2 regions of the Thermotoga sp. Cell2 genome follow, and region 2 is predicted to be linked to the other one. Evidence: predicted binding sites of a transcription regulator. Region 2 holds the regulator's gene; the other holds the start of a gene.
The links. Region 2 encodes HrcA, which represses chaperone genes, less so after heat shock. Its sites were predicted from a motif close to ATTAGCACTCNNANNNTNNGAGTGCTAAT; they were not measured.

Region 1 (12,266 bases), 480 kb from region 2:
AGCAACAGGCATGTCCATCTCTCAAAAGAGGACCTGGAGATTCTCTTCGGCAAAGGCTACGAACTCACCCCCATAAAAGATCTCAGACAGCCCGGTCAGTACGCAGCGAAAGAGACAGTGACCATAGTAGGACCGAAAGGCGCGATAGAGAACGTTCGCGTACTGGGACCTGTCAGAAGAGAAACACAGGTCGAGATCTCCAGAACGGATGCCTTCAAACTCGGACTCAGACCCCCTGTTAGAGACTCGGGAGATCTCGAGGGAACACCGGGAATAGTCATCATAGGTCCAAACGGCATTCTGGTTAAAGAGAAGGGAGTCATCATAGCAAAAAGACACATACACATGCACCCAAAGGATGCCGAACACTATGGAGTTAAAGACAAAGATCTTGTGAAGGTGATCGTTGAAAGCGGAGACAGAAAACTGATCTTCGATGATGTTCTCATAAGAGTGAGGGAAGACTTCGCACTGGAATTCCACGTGGACACAGATGAAGCGAACGCAGCGATGCTCAACACTGGGGACTTCGTTTATATCGTGGAGTTCTAAAAAAATAAAAAGGGGAGCGTTCGCTCCCCTTACTCCTGAACTTCCACCTCGATCACTTTCTTCTTCCTTTCTTCTTTCTTTGGTACCCTTATCGTGAGAACACCGTTCTTGTACTCTGCTTTGATCTTTTCTACGTCAACGTAGTCTGGGAGTCTGATTGCCCTTTCGAATTTTCCAGCGCTTCTTTCAACGTAGTAATAGTTTTTACCTTTCTGTTCTCTTTCGAGTTTCTTTTCACCAGAGATCTTCAAAATGTTCTCTTCAACCGTTATTTTGACGTCTTTTCTGTCTATGCCTGGGATTTCTACTTCTATCACTACTTCATCGTCTGTTTCGTACACATCCATGTCTGGTGCAAAGAACTCCTTAGCGGGTCTGACCTCCGTCCTGAAGAAGTCATCGAAGAGCCTGTCGATCTCCCTCTGGAGTTCCCTGAACGGCCTGAAGATGTCTTCTCTTCTTCCAAGGAGCATCGTGTCACCCCCTTTTCACTGGTTCGATGTTTCTCCACCAGTTGCAGATTTGTAGAGGTATTCTCCTATCTTCATACTTTCCTTCTGGAGATCATCGAAGAGCATCTTCACTTTTGGTATGTCGTTTCTGTTTATCGCGTCTCTGAGTTCTCTGATCATGTCTTCGAGTCTGGACTTGAGATCCGCTGGTATCTTATCTCCGTGTTCTTTCAGAGTCTTTTCTACGCTGTATGCGAGATCGTCTGCTCTGTTCTTGAGTTCGATTTCTTCTTTGAGACGTTTGTCCTGTTCTTCGTATCTTTTCGCATCTTCTATCATTCTCTTTATTTCGTCTTCGGAGAGCTTGTGTCTTCCTGTGACTACCATGGACTGTTCTTTTCCAGAACCGAGATCTTTTGCGGAAACGTGGACTATTCCGTCGCTGTCTATGTCGAACGTGACCTCTATCTGAGGAACACCCCTCGGTGCCGGTGGAATTCCAACGAGTTTGAAGCTTCCAAGGAAGATGTTTTCCCTCGCAATCGGCCTTTCACCCTGATAGACTCTGATTTCTACTTCGGTCTGACCGTCTTCAACCGTTGTGAAGATCTTGCTCTTCCTCACGGGTATCTTGGTGTTCCTCGGGATTATCGGTTCGAAGAGTCCGCCTTTGACTTCTATTCCGAGTGTTAGTGGTGTTACATCGACGAGAACGATATCTCTTCCCTTTGCTCCTTCGGTGCCTGCGAGTATCGCCGCCTGAATCGCTGCTCCGATAGCAACTGCTTCGTCCGGGTTGACGCTCTTGTTGGGTTCTTTTCCGAAGAACTCCTTTATGAACCTCTGCACCATTGGAACTCTGGTCATACCGCCGACGAGTATGATTTCGTCGATATCCTGTGGTGAGAGCTTTGCATCGTTCAGTGCCTGTTCGATTGGGCCTCTTGTCATTTCAACGAGATCTCTTGTGAGCGATTCGAAGAGACTTCTGGTGATTCTCATTTCAAGGTGCAGAGGCTGTCCGCTCGGAGAGACAGCGATGAACGGCAAACTCACATCGGTTTCCATCTTCGTTGAAAGCTCTATCTTGGCCTTTTCGGCAGCGTCTCTCAATCTCTGAAGCGCCTGTCTGTCTTCTCTGAGATCTATTCCGTGCTGTTTTTTGAATTCCTCTGCCATCCAGTCGATGAGTCTCTGATCGAAGTCGTCTCCACCGAGGTGGTTGTTACCAGCTGTAGCGATGACTTCGATCACACCTTCTCCTATCTCGAGTATGGAGACATCGAACGTTCCACCACCGAGGTCGTAAACCAGCACTTTCTCTTCTTTTCCAGCTTTATCGAGTCCGTAAGCGAGGGCCGCTGCGGTTGGTTCGTTGATGATCCTCAAGACCTCAAGACCTGCTATGATTCCAGCCTCTTTCGTTGCCTGTCTTTGGGCATCGTTGAAGTAAGCGGGACAGGTGATGACGGCTTTCTTTATTTCACCACCGAGGTACGCTTCCGCGTCGTTCTTCAGCTTCTTGAGGATGAACGCGCTGATCTCCTGAGGAGTGTATTCTTTATCGTCTATTCTCACTTTGTAATCAGTTCCCATTTTTCTCTTTATGGATTTTATCGTTCGTTCAGGATTGAGTATCATCTGTCTCTTGGCGGGTTCTCCTACGAGTATCTCTCCACTCTTTGTGAACGCAACCACGGATGGTGTGACCCTGCTTCCTTCAGCGTTCGGTATCACTTCAACTGTACCGTCCGGTTTCATCCAAGCTATAACAGAATTTGTCGTTCCAAGGTCTATTCCCACAACGAATTCTTTCTTTTCTGCCATTGTGCCACCTCCTCAGAACCTTTTCTCATCCATGAGAAATTATAGTGAGGCACAGAATGGGATGTCAAGGGGTCGTATGAGAATTTGTACAAACATATATTCGTCTCATAATGATGGAAATCGAATATATAATTTTTTAGAAACAATATCGTATAGCAAATGAAACTTTTGAATGATAATAACAATTCAGATCGAAAGTGTGCTATAATTTGTTCTGTCGGGGAGGGATCGAAGTGAAGATCGCGGAAATCTCTTCGAGAAGACCCATAGCCATCTTTATGCCGTTGACAGCTGTTGTCTTCCTTGGTTTCATTTCGTTTCAGCATCTCAAGCTGGATCTTCTTCCTCAGATAGAGTACCCTTACGCTGCTGTTATAACCACGTACATGGGAGCGGGCACGGAAGAAGTCGAAGAACTCGTAACCAAACCTCTTGAAGGGTACATTTCCTCAACTCCGGGTGTTAGAAGGTTCACCTCCATGTCGATGGATTCCGTTTCTTTCATCCTCGTCGAGTTCGACTGGAATGTGAAAACCTCCGAAGCCGTTGGAAGACTCTCAAGGTACGTAGATCTTGCCACTCGCGACCTGCCAGAGGGTGCGAATCCTGTGGTCGTAGAGTTCGATCCTTCCTTACTTCCCGTGTATGCTTTCTCAACGGAAGATGACTACGAAGATGTCGTGTCGAAAATCAAAAGACTGCCGGAAGTCGCCAGTGTAGAAGTGATGGGAAAACCAGAAAAAATCGTCGAGGTTATACTTGATCAGGAGAAAATAAAACGGTTCGATGTTGATCCTTCGTTGATAGAGACCATCCTTTCAGGGAATCTCGTTTACCCGTTCGGCTATGTGAGCGATTCTGAAGGAAACATTTACCCCGTTTCCGTCGATGGCCGGTTTGAGAACATAGAAGATCTCAAAAACACAATAGTTGGTTTCAGGGGAGTGAAATACCAGTCCCTTCTGCAGGGTAAGGTACCGAACATACTCGTTCCCGTGAGATTGAGAAACATAGCCGAGGTTAATATAACGAACGAAAGCGTTCAGGGAGAAGTCAGGGTCAACGGAAAGAAGGCTTCTCTCATCGCTATCTACAAAAGAAGCGGTGCGAACACCGTCAAAACTGTCCGTGAAATAAAGAGGATACTGAGAGATTCCAAAATAAATTACATAGAGGCCATGAACCAGGCTTATTACACTGAAAGAGCGATCGACAATCTTCTCAAGAATCTTCTCTACGGCTTCATCGCGGCTTTCGTGGTGGTTTTGATCTTTTTGAAGGATTTCACGTCAACCATCGTCACTTCGTTTTCCATTCCGCTGTCCCTCACGATCACCTTTGTTCTTCTTTACGCCTTCGGCTTGAACCTCGACACGCTCACGCTGGGCGGTCTCATCATGGCACTGGGAATGCTGGTGGACAATTCCATAGTCGTGTTTGAGAACATATACCGCCATCGCTCCCTCGGTGATCCAATACCGGACGCTGCGAGAAAAGGTGCGGGAGAGGTGTGGCTGGCGATTCTTGCTTCCACACTCACAACCGTTTCTGTTTTTCTTCCCATGGTGTTCTTCACAGGTTTTGTAGTGAGACTGTTCAAGTATTTCGCCATTGCGTTCGTCTTCGCACTTTCTTCTTCGCTGTTCGTATCTACAGTCGTCGTTCCAGCGGGTACAAGGTGGATAAAGCCAAGAAGAGGAAAACTCACCGAAGCACTGCAAAAGCATTATCGGAAGGCATTGGAATGGTGTTTGAAGAGAAAGAAACTGGTCCTGGTGATTTCTTTTGCTCTGGTTGCAATCTCCGTGATTTACCTTCTTTCGAAACCTCTGGGTTTTCTCCCGTCTTTCCAGACGAATCTCATGGTGATAGATGTGAAACTTCCCTCTCAGTCGTCTTATGAAAAAACCACCGAAGCTGTAGAGCAAATAGAAGATTACCTGAACAAACACAGAAACGAGTACAAAATCTCTTCTTTCGACTCGGAAGTTGGAATAACGAATATCTACTCTCAAATAATGGGAAGGGGACAGAACGAAGCAAGAATAATGGTGAACCTCGGAGGAAGCAGGAGGGAATTCGCGAAAAACAGAGAGAAACTGAAGAATGCCATCTCCCAGCTGAACATTCCAGAAGCGAAAATAGAAGTTCTTGAGCAATCACAGCAGATATACGAAATTCTGGGCTATCCTGTGACGATCGAAGTGAGAGGAGATGATCTTTCTCTGATACAGGAAAAAGCAAAAGAAATCTTCGAGCGTTTAAGGGAACTGCAGGAAGTCAAAAAGATTCAGATAAGAAATTCCTTTGAAAAGGAAGTCCTTCATGTGAAAATAGACCGGAACAAAGCCCTCATGAACGGTGTGGTGACAGGCCAGGTCTTTTTGGATCTCCAGACCTACCTTCTCGGGAAGAAAATCGGAACACTGAGAACGGAAGAAGGAACACTTCCCATCGTTTTGAAAAAGGCAAAATCTCTATCTCCCGAAGACTTATCGAAGATTTCGCTTACTGGTCTCAAAGGGGATGTCTCTCTTGGTGCAGTTTCAAACATATCGAGGGAAACACTTCCTTCTATAGTGGAACACTCCGATGGAGAACGTGTTGTTTACGTAGATCTGGTGAGTATAGAAGGTTCGATCGGCGAAGTTGCAAAGAAAGTAGAAAATCTTCTAAATGAAATTGATCTTTCTGGTGTAAAAGTGGAAATCACCGGACAGAAAAGTTTCATGGACGAAGCGTTTTCGGAGCTTCAGTATGTTGTTTACATAGCGATCGCACTCGTATACATGATTCTCGCTGCGCAGTTCGAGTCTTTCACACTGCCTTTCATTATATTCTTCACCATACCCTTCGCTGTCGTTGGGGTTGCCTTCGCGGTTTTCGTGAACGGATACTCACTGAATGTACCCGTTCTTGTTGGTCTTCTCACCCTTTCGGGAACGGTTGTGAACAACGCCATCGTGATGCTGACAAGAATAGAACAGATAAGACAGGAAAAAGGTCTCTTAGAGGCCACACTTGAAGGTGCTCAGAGCAGGTTGAGACCCATCCTGATGACCACCTTCACCACGATCGTTGCGCTTCTACCAACTGCACTTAGCCACGCAGAAGGATCGGAAATAGAGTCTCCAATATCGTGGGTGGTGATCTTTGGAATGCTTATATCCATGCTGTTCACTTTGTTTGTGATCCCTGTGATCTACACTGCGATCAGAAGAAAAGTCAGAGTATAGATGAGAGCTTCTCAACTATCTTCTCACAGCTTTCTGGATCGCGCACAGCAACGAATATGGTATCGTCTCCTGCGAGAGTGCCCACTATCTCGTCTATGTCGAGTCTGTCTATAACCCGAGCGATACCGCTTGCGGTACCTGGTATCGTCTTTATGACGATGAGATTCCCTGCCCTGTCTATACTCTCAACGAAGGATTTGAAGTTTCTTTTCAGCTCTTTCCATGGATCGATCACAGGGGTTTCATCGAGAAGTTTGTACACGTAGTTTCCGCTCTCGTCCATGATCTTCACGGCACCTATCTCTTTCAGATCTCGAGCGACGGTCGGTTGAACAGCTTTTATTCCATATTTTTTCAGTTCTTCTACGATCTGGAATTGATTACTTATTTTTTTCTCATGTATAATCTTCCTTATCAGTTCCTGTCTTCTCTTCTTTGAAATTTTCAATTGAAAACACCTCCGAAGAACATTTTTGAAAGCATACAACTATATATATAGCATAAATATGAAAAATATGAACAGAAAATTCAATTTTTATGATGTTGTTATCAAAAAAGTAACGTATTGGTTTATCAAACGAAAAAAATGATTGCTAAGATAATTGTGGGGGGTGGGAATATGATCAAGAAGGTCAAGACGGGAATTCCGGGGATGGACGAAATCCTTCACGGCGGAATTCCTGAGAGAAACATCGTGCTCATCTCTGGAGGACCCGGTACCGGAAAGACGATCTTCTCTCAGCAGTTCATATGGAACGGACTTCAGATGGGGGAACCCGGCATCTATGTTGCACTCGAGGAACACCCCGTTCAGGTGAAGAAAAACATGGAAGTTTTCGGCTGGAACGTTGATCCTTTTGAGAAGGAAGGAAAGTTCGCCATAGTGGACGCGTTCACTGGTGGAATCGGTGAATATGCCGAGAAAGAAAAATACGTCGTAAAAGACATAGACGATGTCAGAGAGCTCGCCGAAGTGCTGAAGAGAGCGGTGAAGGAAACACAGGCAAAAAGAGTTGTGATCGATTCTGTAACCACTCTCTATATCACGAAACCCGCAATGGCAAGAAGTATTATCTTCCAGCTCAAGAGAATACTCTCCGGTCTTGGATGTACATCGCTCTTTGTGAGTCAGGTGTCAGTCACTGAGAAGGGATTCGGAGGTCCTGGTGTTGAACACGGAGTGGACGGTATCATCAGACTGGATCTTGATGAAATCGATGGAGAGCTCAAAAGAAGTTTGATCGTCTGGAAGATGAGAGGAACGTCTCACTCGATGAGGAGGCATCCGTTCGAAATAACCGATAAAGGAATCGTCATACATCCTTCGGAGGGGGGTGAAGAAAAATGAAACTCAACTTCAATCCCGTGACCAAAGAGGAGATTCACCAGCTCGAGATCGCTTTGCTCGTTGGTACACTTTTCAGAAAGGAAGTGCTCGAGGAGATCAGAAATTCTGCTGAGAGGCTCACCTGGGTTGACAGCCTGGCGGTGGCCGCCGGTGCCCTCGCAAGGGCAAAGGCAGGAATGACAGCTTCCGAAATAGCAGAGGAACTCGGAAGGACAGAAGCAACAATCAGAGAACACGTCAAGGGAGAAACCAAAGCCGGAAAGCTGGTGAACGAAACTTATGAACTTCTGAAGGAAGGAAAGTTGAGTGTGGAAGGATTGATAGGTGAGGGTATCAAGGTAGTCACTACTACTACTGGTAGTGACGAAAAGCTCCAGGAAGTCAAGAAAGAGCTCGAAGAAATCAAACAGAAACTTGAAAGTGTGATTCAGAAACTGTGAGGCGGGGAATCAATCCCCGTCTTTTGTGAACAGAAGAACCACTATTCCTCCTGAAAGCACAGCAAGACCCAGTGTCGAAAACATAAGAGAGTAAGACTTTTCTGCGAGCAATCCCGCCAGGAAAGGTCCGATGGTTGCTCCAAGAAATCTGGCAGAGCTCAAAAGACCAAGTGCTCTTCCCCTCTGAAGGTAGTGGAATCTTCTTCCAAGAAAATTGTTCGATCCGTTGATGAAAGCTCCAAAACTCGCTCCCAAAAAGGCATAAGCCAGCACTGGTGCCCAGTTCTCAGGTATCATCATGAGAAAGGGAACCAGTGAAGACATGAAAATGCCTAGAACACTTATGAACTTCGGATCTGTTTTTTCAACGAGTTTTCCAAAGAAAAAATGTGATGGTATCTGGATGAGTGGATTCACAGCCGTGACGAAACCTATCGTTGAAGCACTATAATGAAATCTTTCGTTTAGATAGACAGCTATCAATGACATGGAGCCGGAAGTTCCCATCTGCCTCAAGAGACTCCCCAGGTACAGTGCCCAGATTCCATGCTCCATTACCTTTCTTCCAAAATGAAAGTCTTCCTCTTTCTTCTTTTGGATCTTCTCTTCTTTCAACCCGAGAGCAGGAATCACGGATACTGCCACGACTATCGAAAAGAAAACAAAAGCGAGTTTCAGATCCATGAACATCAGCAGAAAACCTATGGAAATCCTGCTCAGAAGCATCCCAAGTGAATTTGAAGAGTTGTAAAGTGAAAATCCAAGTGACATTCTCTTTGCAGTGCTGCTGAGCGCCATGGCAGCGGGAGGATACATTCCGTTGAAGAACGCTATGATCATAGAGACGAACAGAAAAGCAGAGGGAACGTTTATGACCGCGTACAGAGGATAAAAAGCAGATGCTAGAACGAGGCTCAATATGATGAATACCTTTCTTTTCCCAATTTTGTCCGAAATTCTTCCCCAGAAAACGTTAGAAAAGGTGTTCATTGCCCCTTGCAAACTGGAAAGGAGCCCTATCATAAAGAGAGTTGCTCCTATTTCTTTCATGCGAAGCTGTATCAGAAGATTGAAACTCATGGTGCCCATAGAACGAAAAACATTGGTGAGAAAGAACATCCTTCAACCCTCCAGCAATTAGTTCGGCATGTGAATTATTTTATCACAACAATGAGAAACATCAAACATCAGAAAAATGAAGTGTAGAAGAAACCCGCCTGAAGCGGGTTTCTAATGAATTTGAAGATCATTTTAAAGATTACAATTTAAATACTTCCATCCCTTTTTCTAATTTTTCTGCAATCTGATCCAGTTTATTCATGGCTTCGGACAGTGTATTGACAGCCTTGGCCTGTTGTTTCATCGCTTCTGCGATTTCGTTCATTTGCTTCGCTACTTCTACCATTGATCTGCTTGCGTTGTCCATGGCGCTGCTCATTTCTTCAGCCGCCGCGCTCTGCTCTTCAGCTATTGCTGCGAGATTTTGAATCTGCGACACTATGCTGGATATTCCCTGAGCTATCCTGTCAAACTGGCTCGCTACAACCTCCGCACTGCTGCTTATGTTCTCCACTGCCTGCACCGTTCCTCTCGTCTCTTCGTTCGCTTTCACCACTTCCTGGCTGATCTGATTCAATATCTGCCCTATTTTTTCCGTCGCACTCTTGCTCTCTTCTGCAAGTTTTCTTATTTCATCCGCCACAACTGCGAATCCTCTTCCCGCTTCTCCCGCTCTCGCCGCCTCTATTGCCGCGTTCAAGGCGAGAAGGTTCGTCTGCTCTGCTATCGAGTTGATCGTATCGAGTATCTGTCCTATGTTCCTTGCGTGTTCGTTCAACTCCTCTACAACACTTGCTGTTTGTTCTGCCCTGCTTCTTGCCTGTTTTATCATCTCGACTATTTCTTTGATGGCCTTCTCACCTTCTTTTGCTGATTCGCTGACCTGTGTAGATTTTTCTGAGAGATCCTGAGCTGCTCTGGAAACGTTTTGAGCGCTCGCTGCTACTTCCTCAACCCCACTCGTCAATTCCTGAATCGATGCCGATGTGTTACTCACGTTCGATTCTACATTTTCCACCCGCGATGTTACTTCCTCGATAGTTGAGCTGACTTCCTGAGCTACGGAAGCTACACTTTCTGCGTTTCGTTTTATTTCAGATGAATTGTTCTTTATGTTTAAAGCTATTTCTCTGAGGGATTTAACCATATGTGTTAGAGCATTTCCAAGTTTTCCGATCTCATCCTTTGAATTGAGCTGGATTTCGACAGTCAAATCACCTCCAGCAATCTTATCTGAGATAGATGCAAGGTGTTTGAGCGGTTCCGAAATATATCTTCTCGACATGAAGAGCGCAAAGACTATTGCAGCAACCAAAGAAACAAGAGTGATGGTTATAAGAACCACCGTGGATTCTTTCACTTCGCTGTAAACGATTTCTTCTGGTACCACGATAGCGTATATCCAGCCGTTCGGTAGTTTTTTGTACCCAGTTCTTCTTGGAATACCATCGAACACGTATCCAAACACGCCGCTTTCCGATCCTGCATGCCACTTTTTAAAGAAATCCGTGTCTTTTATGTTTTCGCCTATGTAATCCTTTTTGCTGTGAAGAGTGATAGTACCATTTTCATCGACAAGAGCGCTCATATATCCCTTTTCTACACCTTTTTTGAAGAGCTCATCAACCAGTTTTGAACAGTCAAAATCAAGGCCAAGAACACCTACGATTTCCTGACCGATCTGGACCGCTTTTGCGATTGTTATGATGGTTTTTCCAGTTGAAGCATCCGCGTAAGGATCGGTGATGACGATTTTACCTAACTTAGCAACTGCGTCTTTGTACCATGGTCTCACCCTTGGATCGTATCCTTCTGGAAGTTCTTGCTCTGGAACCAAATACATCCTTCCATCTTTCAAACCTACATAGACATTCATAACGTTTGGGTAGCTCTTCAGAACTTTCTCGAACAAGCTTTTCACATCTTCTTCGTTGGTTTCATCCCTGTACAGATTGATCACACCCTCATCGCGGGAAAGCAAATCCACAAGTTGTGTGTGAGCCTGTAAGAAGTTCCACAGTGCATCGGCGCTTCCTTCTGACTGGGTCAGAAGGTTCATATCAGTTTGTTCCAGCATCTTGCTTCTAATCGTTATCGTACTCAAAGTACCAACAAACGTTATACCTGCACCAAGTATCAGCACTATGATCATAATTTTCCAGAAAACAGGTAAGTTTTTCACGGCAACACCTCCTTTGCGTAAAATTATAACTGCAGTTCATTGTATTTTCATCTGCTACCCGTCTGCCTAGGAACAAGAGACTTTATCCACTCGACAAAAGCGGGATAATTCCTCGTCTGGACATAAATTCTTCCTGGGCCTGTGAAGGTACACACCAGACCTTCTCCACCGAAGAGTGTGGATTTCAGGCCACCAAATGTTCTGACGTTCCACTTCACCGTTCCATCGAACGCCACGACATGTCCTGTGTCAACGGTAAACTCCTCTCCCGACTGAAGTTCTATAGATTTTATTCCTCCAAATGAAGAAACGGCCACATCACCGTGACCAACGAATTTCAAGAGAAATATTCCTTCACCAGAGAAGAATGACTTCAAACCACCGAATGAAACGTCCATTTCCACCGAAGGATCACATGCCAGGAAAGAAGTCGATTGAACGTAGAGGATGTCTTTCAGAGGTATCACGTCTATATCTCCCGGAAGCTGAGGAGCCAGACCGACTTCACTTTCTCCGCGGGAGATGTACGTGTTCATGAAAAAGTTCTCCCCGCCCAAAATGGCTCTTTTGAGGGCTTTCCAGACACCTCCCGTTGCTGAAGTGTTAACTTCGATGGGGTCCTTTCATGTAAACCATCGCACCCGGTTCTACCACAACACTCTCCCCAATCGAAAGAAACACCTTCAAAAGAGCGTAGCTACCTTTCAGTACGATTTCGTACTTCACCCTTTCCCCTCCTTCTGTAAAACTCACAGTGATTCTTCAGAAAGCACTCTTCACACAGAGGATTCTGCGGTTTGCAGATTCTTCTTCCGAATTCGACCATAGAACCGTTGATCGGCCCCCAGAGATCTTCCGGGAGCAATTTCTTGAGGGCTTCTTCTGTTTCTTCCGGTGTTCTTGTCTTCACCCAACCCAGTCTGTTGCTGATTCTGTGAACATGCGTATCAACCGCGAGGGCAGGTTTTCTGAAACCCACCCACAGCACTATGTTCGCTGTTTTTCTTCCCACACCGGGAAGTTTGAGCAGTTCTTCCAGCGAATCGGGAACTCTTCCGCCGTACCTTTCCACGAGGATCCTGGATATCTCCACGATTCTCGCGGCTTTTTGCCTGTACATCCCGGACTCCTTTATCAAATTGTAGAGATCCTCTGGTTTTGCCTTTGCGA
Region 2 (12,266 bases):
AGAACATAAAACCTTCCTGGAGGGGAGAGCTCGAGATAACGGATGCTATCGAATATCTCATTGAAAAGGGCGAAAAGGTTCGGGGTTACATCGTCTACGGTTGGTGGAAAGACACTGGAAAGCCAGAAGATCTGTTAGAGGCGAACAGGAAGATCCTGATGGAGACAACCGAAGAACTTCTCGGGGAAATGGATGACAAGTCCTCCATACAGGGGCCCGTGAGAATAGGAAAAGCGTCGAAAATCGTCAATTCTGTGATCAGAGGTCCCGCGGTTATAGGAGAGAATTGTTTCATAAAGAACTCCTACGTAGGGCCCTATTCCTCAATAGGAAACAGAGTGATACTCGAAGATTGTGAAGTGGAAAACAGCATCGTGATGGATGAATGCTCTATAACAGGTGTGGAAAAAAGAATAGACTCTTCCATATTGGGAAAGGGAGTTTCTGTGAAAGGATCGCAGAAGAGACCCGCGAGTTTGAATCTCATCTTAGGGGACATGAGTCGGGTGGAGCTTTAAAAAAGAGGGGCTTTGAGCCCCTCTTATTGTTTTGTCCATTTCACGATGATAGGCGAGGCAATGTAAAGCGAGGAATACGTTCCCACAATCGTACCCACCGTCATTCCGAAAGCGAAGGGTTTGACGGCGTTTCCAGCAAACAGAAGAAGAACAAAAACGACGAAGAACGTGGTGAGAGAGGTGTTTATCGTTCTGGCGAGCACCTGATTTATACTCATGTTCACGATGTTCACCATGTTCCTTCCGCGATATCTTCTCATGTTCTCCCTGATCCTGTCTGAAAGAACGATCGTGTCGTTGAGAGAGTAACCGAGTAGTGTGAGAAACGCTGCCACCGCCGCGACGTTTATCTCGTAGCCGAACAGCGAGAAGAATCCCATGGTGATGAGCACATCGTGTATCAGAGCCACAACAGCGGCGACTCCAAAGATGAATCTGAACCTGATAGTTATGTAGATGAGAAGCGCAACAAGAGCCACCAGAATCGCTGTCCACGTTCCCCTTCTGATCTCTTCGGCTGCCGTTCCACTGATCTCATTGAAGGACACCACCTTGCCAGAAAGGAGCTTTTCCATCTCTTCCTGAATTTTCTGCTTTTCATCCGGTTCGTAAGTTTTCGGAACGATAATGGAGTACTTCTGAACGTTTGAAGGATCTCCCGCGGAACGAACTTCTACTATTCTCGCGTTTGCAAATTCCTCAGAGATTTGAGAAATAGCGGCCCTTATGTCGCTTTCCGTGACCTGTTTGTCTTCAAATCTCACTATGATTTCGGAACCACCGGTGAATTCCACTCCGAAGTTGAATCCTCTTGTAAATATGGAAACGATGGATACCGCTATCAGTATCAGCGAGATCGTAATGAAGATCTTCGACTTTCCCATGAAATCAATTTCTTTTCTCATTGCCCGGTCCCTCCCTGCACCTCATTGACTCTGAGCGGCTTGATGAAGCGCGCAAGTGCATCGAGAAGCAGACGGCTGAATACCAGATTCACAAAGATACTTCCAAGTACACCGATGATCAGAGTGATGGCAAAGCCTTTGATGGTTCCTGTGCCAAAATAGTAGAGAATGAGACCTGTGAGTATCGTCGTGATGTTCGCGTCGAGTATCGTCGAAAGCGATCTGTCGAAACCAGCCGCTATGGAAGTTTTAACAGGTTTACCCAGCCTCATCTCTTCTTTTATCCTCTCATATATGATCACGTTTCCATCGACGGTCGTTCCTATAGTGAGGATGATACCCGCTATTCCAGGGAGGGTGAGAATGAATTTGCCGGCTGCCATCACACCAAGAAGTAGTACGGTGTTGTAAATGAGTGCAAGATCGGCGACTATTCCCATCGCTCTGTAGTAGATGATCATGTAAACGAGAACGAGTATTAGTCCGATTATTCCTGCTTTCAAGGAAGCATCGATCACATCACGCCCGAGGAGCGGTGCAACCCATCCCGAAGAGGTTTTTACGAGCCTTGCGGGAAGCGCGCCACTCCTTAGAATGGCAGCGAGCTGTTTCGCTTCTTCCAGTGAGAAATTACCTGTTATCTCTGCCTTCCCATCAGTTATGATTGCAACCACTTGACCAACGAATTGAACAACATCGTCGAGCACTATAGCGAGTCTCTTCTTTGGATCATAAGTTCCCTCGGGAACGTACAGCGCCTGTGTGATCCTCTTGAACACATCAACATACTCTTTTGAAAGCTCAAAAGAGACCTTGTAGCCGTATCTTCCAGTTCTTGTCTCCACTTCCGGTCTTGCATACACGATTCTTGGAGCTTCAAGAACCAGGTCTTTCCTTCCCATTATCTCTTTTTTCACGAGGTACCACTTTCCATCTCTTCCTTTGAGCCATACTGCGTTCTCTCTTCTGGCTTCAAGGGAAAGTTCAGGTACTTTGCTGGGATCTTCACCGAGGTACTCATCGAGAACCTGAGCAAAGTAAAGGACACCCGTCGATCCGATCAACTTTTCCGCCTGGACCGTGTCGGTCGCCCCGGGTATCTCCACTACTATGTAGTATTTGTTATCCCGGAGTACTTTATTCACAGCTGCTTCTGTGTAACCAGCCGCATCGAGCCTGTTTCTCAGCACGGTCCATACGTCATCCACAACATCGGAAGGATTTTCCGTTTCCTGAAGAACTTCAACCATGTATTCGATCCTTGCACCACCTTTTATATCCAAACCAAGACGAATATTGGACGTCCATCCTCCTTTACTGGGCCAAAAGATGGCGAGCAGAGCGCCAGCCAGTACCAGTAGAACCACTACGAGTCTTACTCTGTCTCCCCTCATTCATCATCCCTCCTGATTTTCCTGTGACCTCTCCTTTATAACCGTGGAAATAGCTCTTTTTGTTATCTCGAGTTCCGTGGAATTTGCTGTTTTGATCTTGACGGTGTCTTTTTTGATATCGATGACTTTCCCGACAATTCCTCCGATTGTGACGACCGTGTCTCCTCGTTTCATCTGACTTATCATCTGCTGGAACTGTTTTTCTCTTCTCCTCTGGGGAAGGATGATCATGAAGTAAAAAATGGCTATGAAGAATATCAGCATGAAGAGGAGACTTCCCCAGCCACCACCTGTTGTGGTTGTGGTGGTACCGTTCGAAGCACCTGGAGCTGCTGCGTAGATGATCTCAGGCATTCTCCTTTCCTCCCTTCTCAAATATCAATTGAAGCCGTCTGTAAACCAGTGGAACCAAAATGAATTGAAGAACGATACCGGGAATACCCGTGGTGAAACTCAACAAAATGGAGGTTAACGGCTGAAGCTTGATACCAATGAGAGCCCCAAGAACGTAGTAAGAAACCGAGTAAACGAGTCTTCCAAGAACCACAGCGATGAGGATTCTAACGAATATGTTTTTCTTCATAACCCCCATAACGAAACCGTACGTGAACACCTCAGGTATCATAAAGAGAAACATTGGAAATGGAGGCATTCCCATCGTTAAAAACGAAAGAATAGGAAGTACCGCACCTGTTACTCCTCCCACAAAGGCTCCAGAGGTCGCTCCAGCGAGCATAGCTACCAGGTGAAGAGGCAAGAACATTCTCCCGAGGTTCACCAGGTGAAAAAGATAGGCAAGAGCTACACCAACAGCGAGCCACATGGCAGTGTAGGTCAGCTTCCGCATCTGCATATCACCCCTCTTTTTCGAACTTCGAATTGATTATATCATCTATTATGTTCCTGGCGTTTTTCACATCCTGGTCAATAGCAGCCTTCAGCTCTTCGATTGAATCAAATTTCTTCTCTTCCCTCATGAATTTCAACACTTCCAGTTTCAGCTTCTTTCCGTAAAGATCGCCTTCGAAATCCAGGATGTACACCTCGTACTTCACGTTTCTTGCATCACCCACGGTGGGCCTGAAACCCACGTTCATGACACCAAATTTTTTCTTTCCATCTGGAAAATGAACTCTCACCAGATAAACTCCTCTTTTCAAATCTACAAGTTTTTCATTTCCTCTATCGATGTTAGCGGTTGGAAATCCCAACTTTCTTCCAAACTCCCTGTCTCTGTGGACGATTCCTTCGATCTCGAAATATCTGCCAAGATACACAGGTATTTCCTCTGCTCTTCCCTTCTGAACGAGATCTCTGATCAGAGAACTGCTCACTCTTATTCCCTGAACAACGATATCTTCAATTTCATAGACTTCCACACCTTTCTTTCTGAGAAAAGACGTGTCTCCACTCGCGTTCTTGCCAAATCTGAAATCCCTTCCAACAACAACAGCCGATACTCCAGATAGATACCTTTCGACAAACTTTTCTGGAGTGAGATCCTTTATTCTGAAAAAATCCAGAACAACGGTTCTGGCGTAGCGAGAGAGCATCTCCACCCTGCTTTCTACCGTCATGAGAAGACCGGGAAAATTCGGCGAGAAATATTCGGGAGGATAGGATATGGTGTAGATCAGGCTATCGTCCTTCTTGAAGAATGATATTTCCTTCATGGTCCTCAAGACCTCCTGATGCCCGATGTGAACTCCATCGAAAACTCCGATGCTGACAACCATTCCTTTCACCTCGTGTTAAAGACCTTTCTGAGAGTCAAAACTCGCTCGTTTCTTTCGTGCTTTCTCAAGGTTTCCAGAAAAGAAGAATTTCTTTCCGCTTCAGCCAGAGCAAGTAACTGTCCCTCTTCGTTGAATACTCTGACAACTTCCCCCTTTTTGAAACCGTCCCATTCTTTGAGCATCTCAAGGTGTATTTGAGAACCGTTGAGAATCGTTTTCGTTGATTCCTGATGAACGACAACACGCGGCAGCCACTCAAGGCATTTTTCGAGTGGTATGATCCTGTTTTCAATCTCTTCAGGAGCGGCTTCGAATACGTTCAAACTTTCCTCAATTGTATAAGATCCCACGCTCTCTCGTACGAGCTCAACGGCGGTGGCACCACAGCCGAGCTTGTAACCTATATCCATACAGAGAGATCTTATGTAGGTGCCGGGAGACACTTCCGCTCTGAAAGAGACGTCTCTCCCCTCAACATTCACATCCCATATCTTGAAGATCTTCACTCGCTTTGGAGGAAGATTTATGATCTTTCCCTCTCTCGCCAGTTTGTAGAGACGTTCGCCTTTGTGTTTCTTGGCAGAATAAGCGGGCGGAACCTGGTCGTATTCTCCCACAAAGGAAAAGATTGCTTCTCTTATTTCTTCTTCGGTGGCATTGCATTCTCGTTCCTCAACAACTTCGCCTGTTATATCGAAGGTCTCAGTTATCAAACCGAGCCTCATCCTTACCCAGTACACCTTTTTCAAATCTTTGTAGAACCCAAGAATTCTCGTACCTTGGTTGACACCGATTATGAGAACACCACAGGCGAACGGATCGAGAGTTCCACCGTGTCCGACTTTCCTCGTCTTCAATTTTTTTCTCACTTCGTCCACAACATCGTGCGATGTGGGTCCTTTAGGTTTGTAGGCTACAAGGATTCCGTGCTTCACTCTTCTTCCTTATCCTCCTCTTTCTTTTCTTTGTCCTTCAGAGGATCGTATCCAAGTTGAACCAGCAGCTGGTGAACTTTTACACTCGCTTCTATGCCTTTGTCCTCGTAAAAGCGGATTTCCGGAGCAACGTAGAGCCTCAGATTTTTGGAGATAAAGGTTCTGAAAAAACCCTTCGCCCTGTTCAATATTTCAACCGTTTCCTTTCGTTCTTCCGGTGTTCCGAGAAAACTGACATAGACGTCTGCGTACCTTTTGTCCTTTGATAACTCCACTCTGGAAAAAGTGACAAAATCTTTCTTCAAGCGGGGATCTCTCAGCTGTTGAAGTGCTTCCATCAAAAGTTTTTGAATCTCCGATTCGAGCATGGCCTTTCTATAGGCTGGATTCATTCTTTCCACCTCCTAATCTATCTGCAAGAATTCCTGAGCCTTGCTGTACTTCTCCTTGGATTTATCCAGTATTCTCAAGAAAGTTTTTGGTTTCACTTTCAGCACATTCAGAGCAAACGGAGAAAGTTCTGGATCTCCCCACGAAAGAGATGCCCCTTTCATCATGAGATTCGCTATCACATCTCCAATGTGGACCATGGAAACCTGGTTGACGAAGAGTTCGTTCGGGTTGCCCGCGACGTTGTGGTGAAATTCCGCAGACAAAACGAGAAGATCTGGAAAATTCCACTTCCTGAGCAACTTTGCGCCCACTTCGGAGTGCGGTGGAATTCCAAGCTCCTCTTCTATGTCTATGAGGTTTTTCTTCGTCTTTTGAGCAATTTTGGCTTCCGTTTCAAGTATATCGGAGAACAGTAGATCATAAACTACCTTGCCCAGATCATGAAGGAGTCCTGCTATGAAGATCTCTTCCTTGAGAGGATAGCCCATTGTTTCTGCAACGGTTTCTGAAGCGATAGCACTCGCTATGAAATGCTCCCAGAGCTTTTCACGATCGATTCCAGAGGAACTGTTTTTGAAAACCATATCGTAAGTGAAAACACTGAGGGCGAGATTTCTCACCGTTTTGAAGCCAAGGATCATGACCGCTTCGCTCAACGTGGTTATCTTTCTTGGAACGCCATAATAGGCTGAGTTGGCCAGTTTCAACACCCTAGCACTCAAGCTTGCGTCCATCATGAGAGTGTTCGCCACTTCAGTAGAAGACGCATCTGGCTTTGAACAAACGGCGATTATCCTTTGAACAACAACGTTTGGTGAAGGTAACTTGTCTATTTCTTCAATTATCTTGTCTATTATCTTCGCCGGCACGGTCTTTTGGGATCCACACAAAGAATCTGGATCCCTTACCCACCTCACTTTCCACCCATATCCTGCCGCCGTGAAGCTCCACGATCTCTTTTGTTATGGCAAGGCCGAGTCCCGTTCCAGGCACTTCGTAGGTCAACGAAGAATCCACCCTGTAAAACTGTTCGAATATCCTATCCTTTGCGTGATCCGGTATTCCTATACCGTTGTCCTCTACAATTATGAGAACACCGCCATCTTTCTCATCCAAGATCACCTTCACGTACTTATCAGGAGCATCTTTCTTTGAGTACTTCACCCCGTTGTTGAGAAGATTCAAAAGCACCTGCTTGATCCTTGTTGGATCAACATGAGCTTCCACAGGGCAGGAAACATTACTCTCAAAGAGAACATTCACGTTGTGAGATGAAGCAAATTCTTTGATCGCGTTCACCGCACTTTCTACGAGATCACAGAGATCAACTTTTTCTCTGTTTATTTGAAGGGATTTCCTTTCAAGCCTGGAAAAGTCCAGTAACTCATTCAGGAGATTTTCGAGGTGGTTGCTTTGATCTATTATCACCTCGAGGAACTCCTTGAGGGTGCTGAGATCCAGTTCCTCCAGACTGTTGTAAACTGTTTCCGCATAGGCTTTTATGGCCGTTAAAGGTGTTCTGAGCTCGTGCGAGATGTTCGCTATGAACTCCGTTTTCATCCTGTCTATTCGCTTCAGTCTTTCGAGTTCTTTTGATTCTGTCACGTTTTCAACGATCGTCAGCGCCTGAATTTCACTGCCGAGGGCAAGAGGTATCGAGGTGATGGAAAAGAATTCTTCCCCTGATATCACTTCACCCACTCTTTGTGTTCGCAAAGATATTGCCTCTTCTGACAGAGAAATGGCCTTCTTCAAAACTTCATCTGGAAAATTCTCCTCTTTGAACTTCTCATTCTGAAATTTTATTTCCCCATTCGAATAAACGAAGATCCCCTCTGGAAGACCGTTAAGAATGACGTTCACGTAGTTGTACGTTTCTTCTAACTCCCTGTACAACTTTATGTTTTCCAGAACGATCGCCGAAAGAAACGAAAGAACTTTGAAAATCTCTGTTTCTTCCATTGATGGCTGGTGATTCAGTAGCACAATTAAGCTTCCAAACATCCTGTCCTGTTTCACAACAGGGACTATTCCAACATAACCGAATTCATCCTCCACAAAGACAGGGTTGGATTGTCTGATGGACCAGTCAATGAACTCTTCGAATCTTTTTATATCGATGTCTCTTCCCCAGATTTTTCTCTTGTTTTCATCGACGAGAACCACCTCTTTGATATCAACAACTTTTTTCACCAGGTTCAAAAGACCCTGAAGAATATCGTTTTCCGTTTTCGCATTGGAAAACTCCATTATCATTATTGAAAGGAGTAAAAACAGACGGTTGTTTTGTTCTTTTATTTCTTTTGTTTCCTCCAAAGAAAAGTCACCTCACAATTTCTGTTGCCGCTTTTCTCAATCGATTCATCACCGCAAATAGAATTCCCCTTTCTTCAAATCCCTCAACAATTATATACTCTTTCCCCATTTTTTCAGCCTCACGCAGAGCAGAAAAAAATGTTTTGTGCGATACTGTAGGGTTTTTTCAAAGATCCTACAACGATTCTGTCGTCGTACAGTTCCTTTCTCTCTTGAACACAGATGACCACATGATCCGGATACTTTTTCAATACTTCCTCCATCTTCGTCAAATCTTCTACGAGTATCAGAGGCTTTAAAGGAGCGTAGTGTCGGTATTTCATTCCCGGTGCAAGCGGTCTGCCTTCAAAATTTCCTTTTCGTACAAAATCGGGCACAACGAGTCCCGGAAAGAGCTCTTTCAGTCGTTCAACTTCCACTGGCCCTGGCCTCAGAAGAACAGGCTTTTCCTTTGTGAGATCAACAATGGTGGACTCCAAGCCGAAGGGGGTATCCCCTGCGTCGATTATCAGCTTAACTTTGCCCATGAAGTCTTCTACGACGTGTTTCACGTTCGTAGCGCTGGGTCTTCCCGAAATATTTGCGCTTGGAGCGGCTATAGGATTTCCAAAGAGTTCTATCAACTTCAGGGCCACCGGATGTGCTGGCATCCTCACAGCCACCGTCGGAAGACCAGCGGTCACCACGGGAGGTATCTTTTCGGATTTTTTTCGAAGAATAACCGTCAACGGCCCCGGCCAGAACTTTTTCAAAAAATCCAGATGAGGTTCATAACCTTCCGCGATTTCCTCCAGCTGTTCTAAGGAATGTATATGAACAATGAGAGGATTGTCAGCGGGTCTTCCTTTCAGCTCGAAGATCTTCTTGCAGGCTTCTTCGTTGTACGCGTCCGCTCCTATTCCGTAAACGGTTTCGGTAGGGAAAATGATCACTTCTCCGTTTTGAAGAAGTTCGACTGCTTCTTTCAGAACTTTCTCGTTGGGGAAGAGGGGATCCACCTTTAACACTTTGGTCACAGGTTTTCCCTCCTGATATGATACAAAATAAAGGGGCCCTTCGGAGCCCCTTGTGGTGCCGAGGGCGGGACTTGAACCCGCACGGGGTCATCCCCCAGCTGATTTTGAGTCAGCCGCGTCTGCCATTCCGCCACCTCGGCCCTCCAATATATATAGTACCAGTTTCTTCTTTTTAAAGTCAAGATCAGAGAATTTCGCTTTCTTCTTGAATTCTTTTAAAATGTGTGCTAAACTATAATTAGCACTCAAAAGAAGGGAGTGCTAAATCGTGAGGAGACTCAACAGGAAGAACAGTGATGCTTCGAAAAAATTGAACGATCGTCAAAGAAAAGTGCTCTACTGCATCGTGAGAGAGTACATAGAAAATAGAAAACCTGTGAGCTCACAGAGAGTTCTGGAAGTGAGCAATATAGAGTTCAGCAGTGCCACTATAAGAAACGATATGAAAAAATTGGAGTATCTTGGATACATATACCAGCCCCACAAATCGGCTGGAAGGATTCCAACTGACAAGGGGCTGAGATTTTACTACGAAGAGATGCTGAAGATTTCAAAGGAGACATCAGAAGCGGATCTCGCTGTGGAGACTTTCAAATCGGTGCCTCTTGCCGATCCGGAAAAAATTCTCTTCCTCGCAGGAAATCTTCTAGCCCGATTGACGCAGGGTTACGTCCTCATAGAAAGACCAAACACAAGAGATTTGAAAATACTCAGAGTGATGCTCATTCCTGTTTCGGAGGACTACCTCATCTTTTCCATACTGACAGAGTTCGGCGTTTCCAGAGTTACCCCCATCAAAACTCAGGAACGACTGAACTGGGAAGAAATTGAAAGACAGCTCAACTTCCTCCTCAGAGGCAGGACAATAGGAGAAGTGTTGATGGGTAAAATAGAAAGCCTGAAAGGAAGTGGCTTTCTCAGATTGATAGAATCTCTGATAGGTGAGACTGTCGAAAGATATCTGGATGCGGGGCTTGAAAATCTTCTAAAGGATGAAACTCTCACTCTGGAGGACATCAGAAACCTTCTCGAAGAAGTGAAAGATCAGAAATTTCTTGAGAGCTTAGTTGGAGAAGGCATAAGCGTCATGATAGGAAGGGAAATTGGCAGAAAAAATCTGGAGAAATTCGCTGTTTTTTCAGGAAGATACTTCAAAGGAGAATCTCCTATCGGTAGTGTGTACTTCTTCACGTCGAAGGTTACGAAGTACGATAGAAATCACAGGGTGTTTGAATACATTCTGAACCGTCTTTCAGAGTATTTCACTTCAACTTCCAGGAGGTGAAAAGATGAGCGAAAAAGAGAAAAAGGAGCTCACACAAGAATGTGAAGAACTGAAAGAAAAATACAAAGAACTGGAAGAGTATGCAAAAAGGCTGAAAGCTGAATACGAAAACTATCGTGAGGAAGTCGCCCGTGAAAAAAGAGAATTGATAAAGAATGCGAATGAATACCTCATATCGAAACTCATTCCCGTTCTCGATGATTTCGAAAGGGCATTGAATCAGGGAGAAAAGGGAGACGCCTTCTATGAAGGCGTGAAAATGATATACAAAAAACTCCTGAACGTCTTGGAAAAAGAGGGGCTTACAAAGATCCACGTGGGAGAGAAATTCGATCCTTTTGAACACGAAGCAGTTGAAAGAGTAGAAACAGAAGACGTGGAAGAATACACTGTCCTTGAGGTAGTAGAGAGTGGTTACAAATTCCACGGGAAAGTCTTGAAACCCGCAAAAGTGAAGGTTGCAGTGAAACCACGAAAGAAGGAAGCAGAGAAGGTTGAAAAACCTTCTGACGAGAAGGAGTGATGGTTCATGAAACGTGAAAAAAAGGACTACTACGAAATTCTCGGTGTTCCCAGAGACGCCACACAGGAAGAAATAAAAAGGGCTTACAAGAGACTCGTAAAAGAGTGGCATCCAGACCGGCATCCGGAAAACAGAAAGGAAGCCGAACAACGTTTTAAGGAAATTCAGGAGGCCTACGAGGTCCTCAGCGATCCACAGAAGAGGGCCATGTACGATCGTTTCGGGTACGTAGGAGAACAGCCCACGTATCAGGAAACAGAATCTGGTGGCTTCTTCGATGATATATTCAGAGAGTTTGAAAACATCTTCAACAGAGACATATTCGACGTTTTCTTTGGGGAAAGACCGCACCAGGAAGAAAGAAGAGAATACGCCCGAAGAGGCGAAGATATAAGGTACGAAATAGAAGTAACTCTCTCCGATTTGATCAACGGAGCGGAGATACCCGTGGAATACGAAAGGTACGAAACCTGTCCAAGGTGTGGCGGAACAGGCGTGGAACCCAATGCCGGATACATAAACTGTCCAAGTTGTGGTGGAACGGGAAGGATCAGAGAAGAACGAAGATCGTTCTTTGGTTACTTCGTCAGTGAGAGAACTTGTGAGAGATGTGGCGGCACAGGGAAGATTCCACGGGAATACTGCCACGAGTGTGGTGGAAGCGGCAGAGTTCTCAGAAAGGTCAGGAAAACGGTGAAAATACCGCCAAATGTGGAAGATGGAACCCAGCTTAGAATCACTGGCGGTGGAAATGCTGGATATTACGGCGGACCTTACGGTGATCTGATAGTCATCGTCCGCGTGAAACCAGATCCTAGATTCAAAAAATCCGGTTCAGATCTCGTGTACGATGTCACAATAGACTACCTTCAGGCTATCTTGGGAACAACCGTTGAAGTTCCTCTTCCAGAAGGCGGTACGACGATGTTGAAGATTCCTCCGGGAACTCAGCCGGAAACCGTCTTCAGGTTGAAGGGAAAAGGCCTTCCAAACAGGTATGGAAGGCGCGGAGATCTCATCGTGAACGTGCACGTTGAGATACCAAAGAGTCTCTCCAGAGAGGAAAGAAAAGTCCTCGAAGAACTGGCGAAAAAACGCGGAGTCACGATCGGTTAGCGTTTGGGATTGACGAGTGCTTCTCTTACAACGAGCTTCACGCTATCCGGGACCGTGACTTCGACGGTGAAAGGTCCTCTTCGGACACTCATCCATCCCAGTCCCGCCACCGCCAGTTCTTCTCCTTCT

Region 1: a site for HrcA is predicted at 2,983-3,011, ahead of dnaK (molecular chaperone DnaK). Genes of this name have one in related genera too.

The regions. Positions count from the first base shown of each region.
Region 1 covers NZ_CP003409.1:536,038-548,303, forward strand. The annotation lists gene CELL2_RS02780 (phosphate propanoyltransferase) at 1-552, shown strand, start outside; gene CELL2_RS02785 (Hsp20/alpha crystallin family protein) at 582-1,025, opposite strand; gene dnaK (molecular chaperone DnaK) at 1,041-2,831, opposite strand; gene CELL2_RS02795 (efflux RND transporter permease subunit) at 3,065-6,067, shown strand; gene argR (arginine repressor) at 6,057-6,515, opposite strand; gene CELL2_RS02805 (KaiC domain-containing protein) at 6,687-7,415, shown strand; gene CELL2_RS02810 (transcriptional regulator) at 7,412-7,855, shown strand; gene CELL2_RS02815 (MFS transporter) at 7,865-8,974, opposite strand; gene CELL2_RS02820 (methyl-accepting chemotaxis protein) at 9,114-11,096, opposite strand; partial or broken gene CELL2_RS02825 (TIGR00266 family protein) at 11,144-11,822, opposite strand; gene nth (endonuclease III) at 11,794-12,266, opposite strand, start outside.
Region 2 covers NZ_CP003409.1:59,125-71,390, forward strand. The annotation lists gene CELL2_RS00325 (glucose-1-phosphate thymidylyltransferase) at 1-518, shown strand, start outside; gene secF (protein translocase subunit SecF) at 542-1,423, opposite strand; gene secD (protein translocase subunit SecD) at 1,420-2,817, opposite strand; gene yajC (preprotein translocase subunit YajC) at 2,821-3,171, opposite strand; gene CELL2_RS00345 (ECF transporter S component) at 3,164-3,664, opposite strand; gene ribF (riboflavin biosynthesis protein RibF) at 3,672-4,553, opposite strand; gene truB (tRNA pseudouridine(55) synthase TruB) at 4,559-5,488, opposite strand; gene rbfA (30S ribosome-binding factor RbfA) at 5,485-5,880, opposite strand; gene CELL2_RS00365 (HDOD domain-containing protein) at 5,893-6,750, opposite strand; gene CELL2_RS00370 (cell wall metabolism sensor histidine kinase WalK) at 6,719-8,197, opposite strand; partial or broken gene CELL2_RS00375 (L-threonylcarbamoyladenylate synthase) at 8,205-9,213, opposite strand; tRNA gene CELL2_RS00380 (tRNA-Leu) at 9,267-9,353, opposite strand; gene hrcA (heat-inducible transcriptional repressor HrcA) at 9,482-10,498, shown strand; gene CELL2_RS00390 (nucleotide exchange factor GrpE) at 10,503-11,021, shown strand; gene dnaJ (molecular chaperone DnaJ) at 11,028-12,137, shown strand; gene yqeH (ribosome biogenesis GTPase YqeH) at 12,134-12,266, opposite strand, start outside.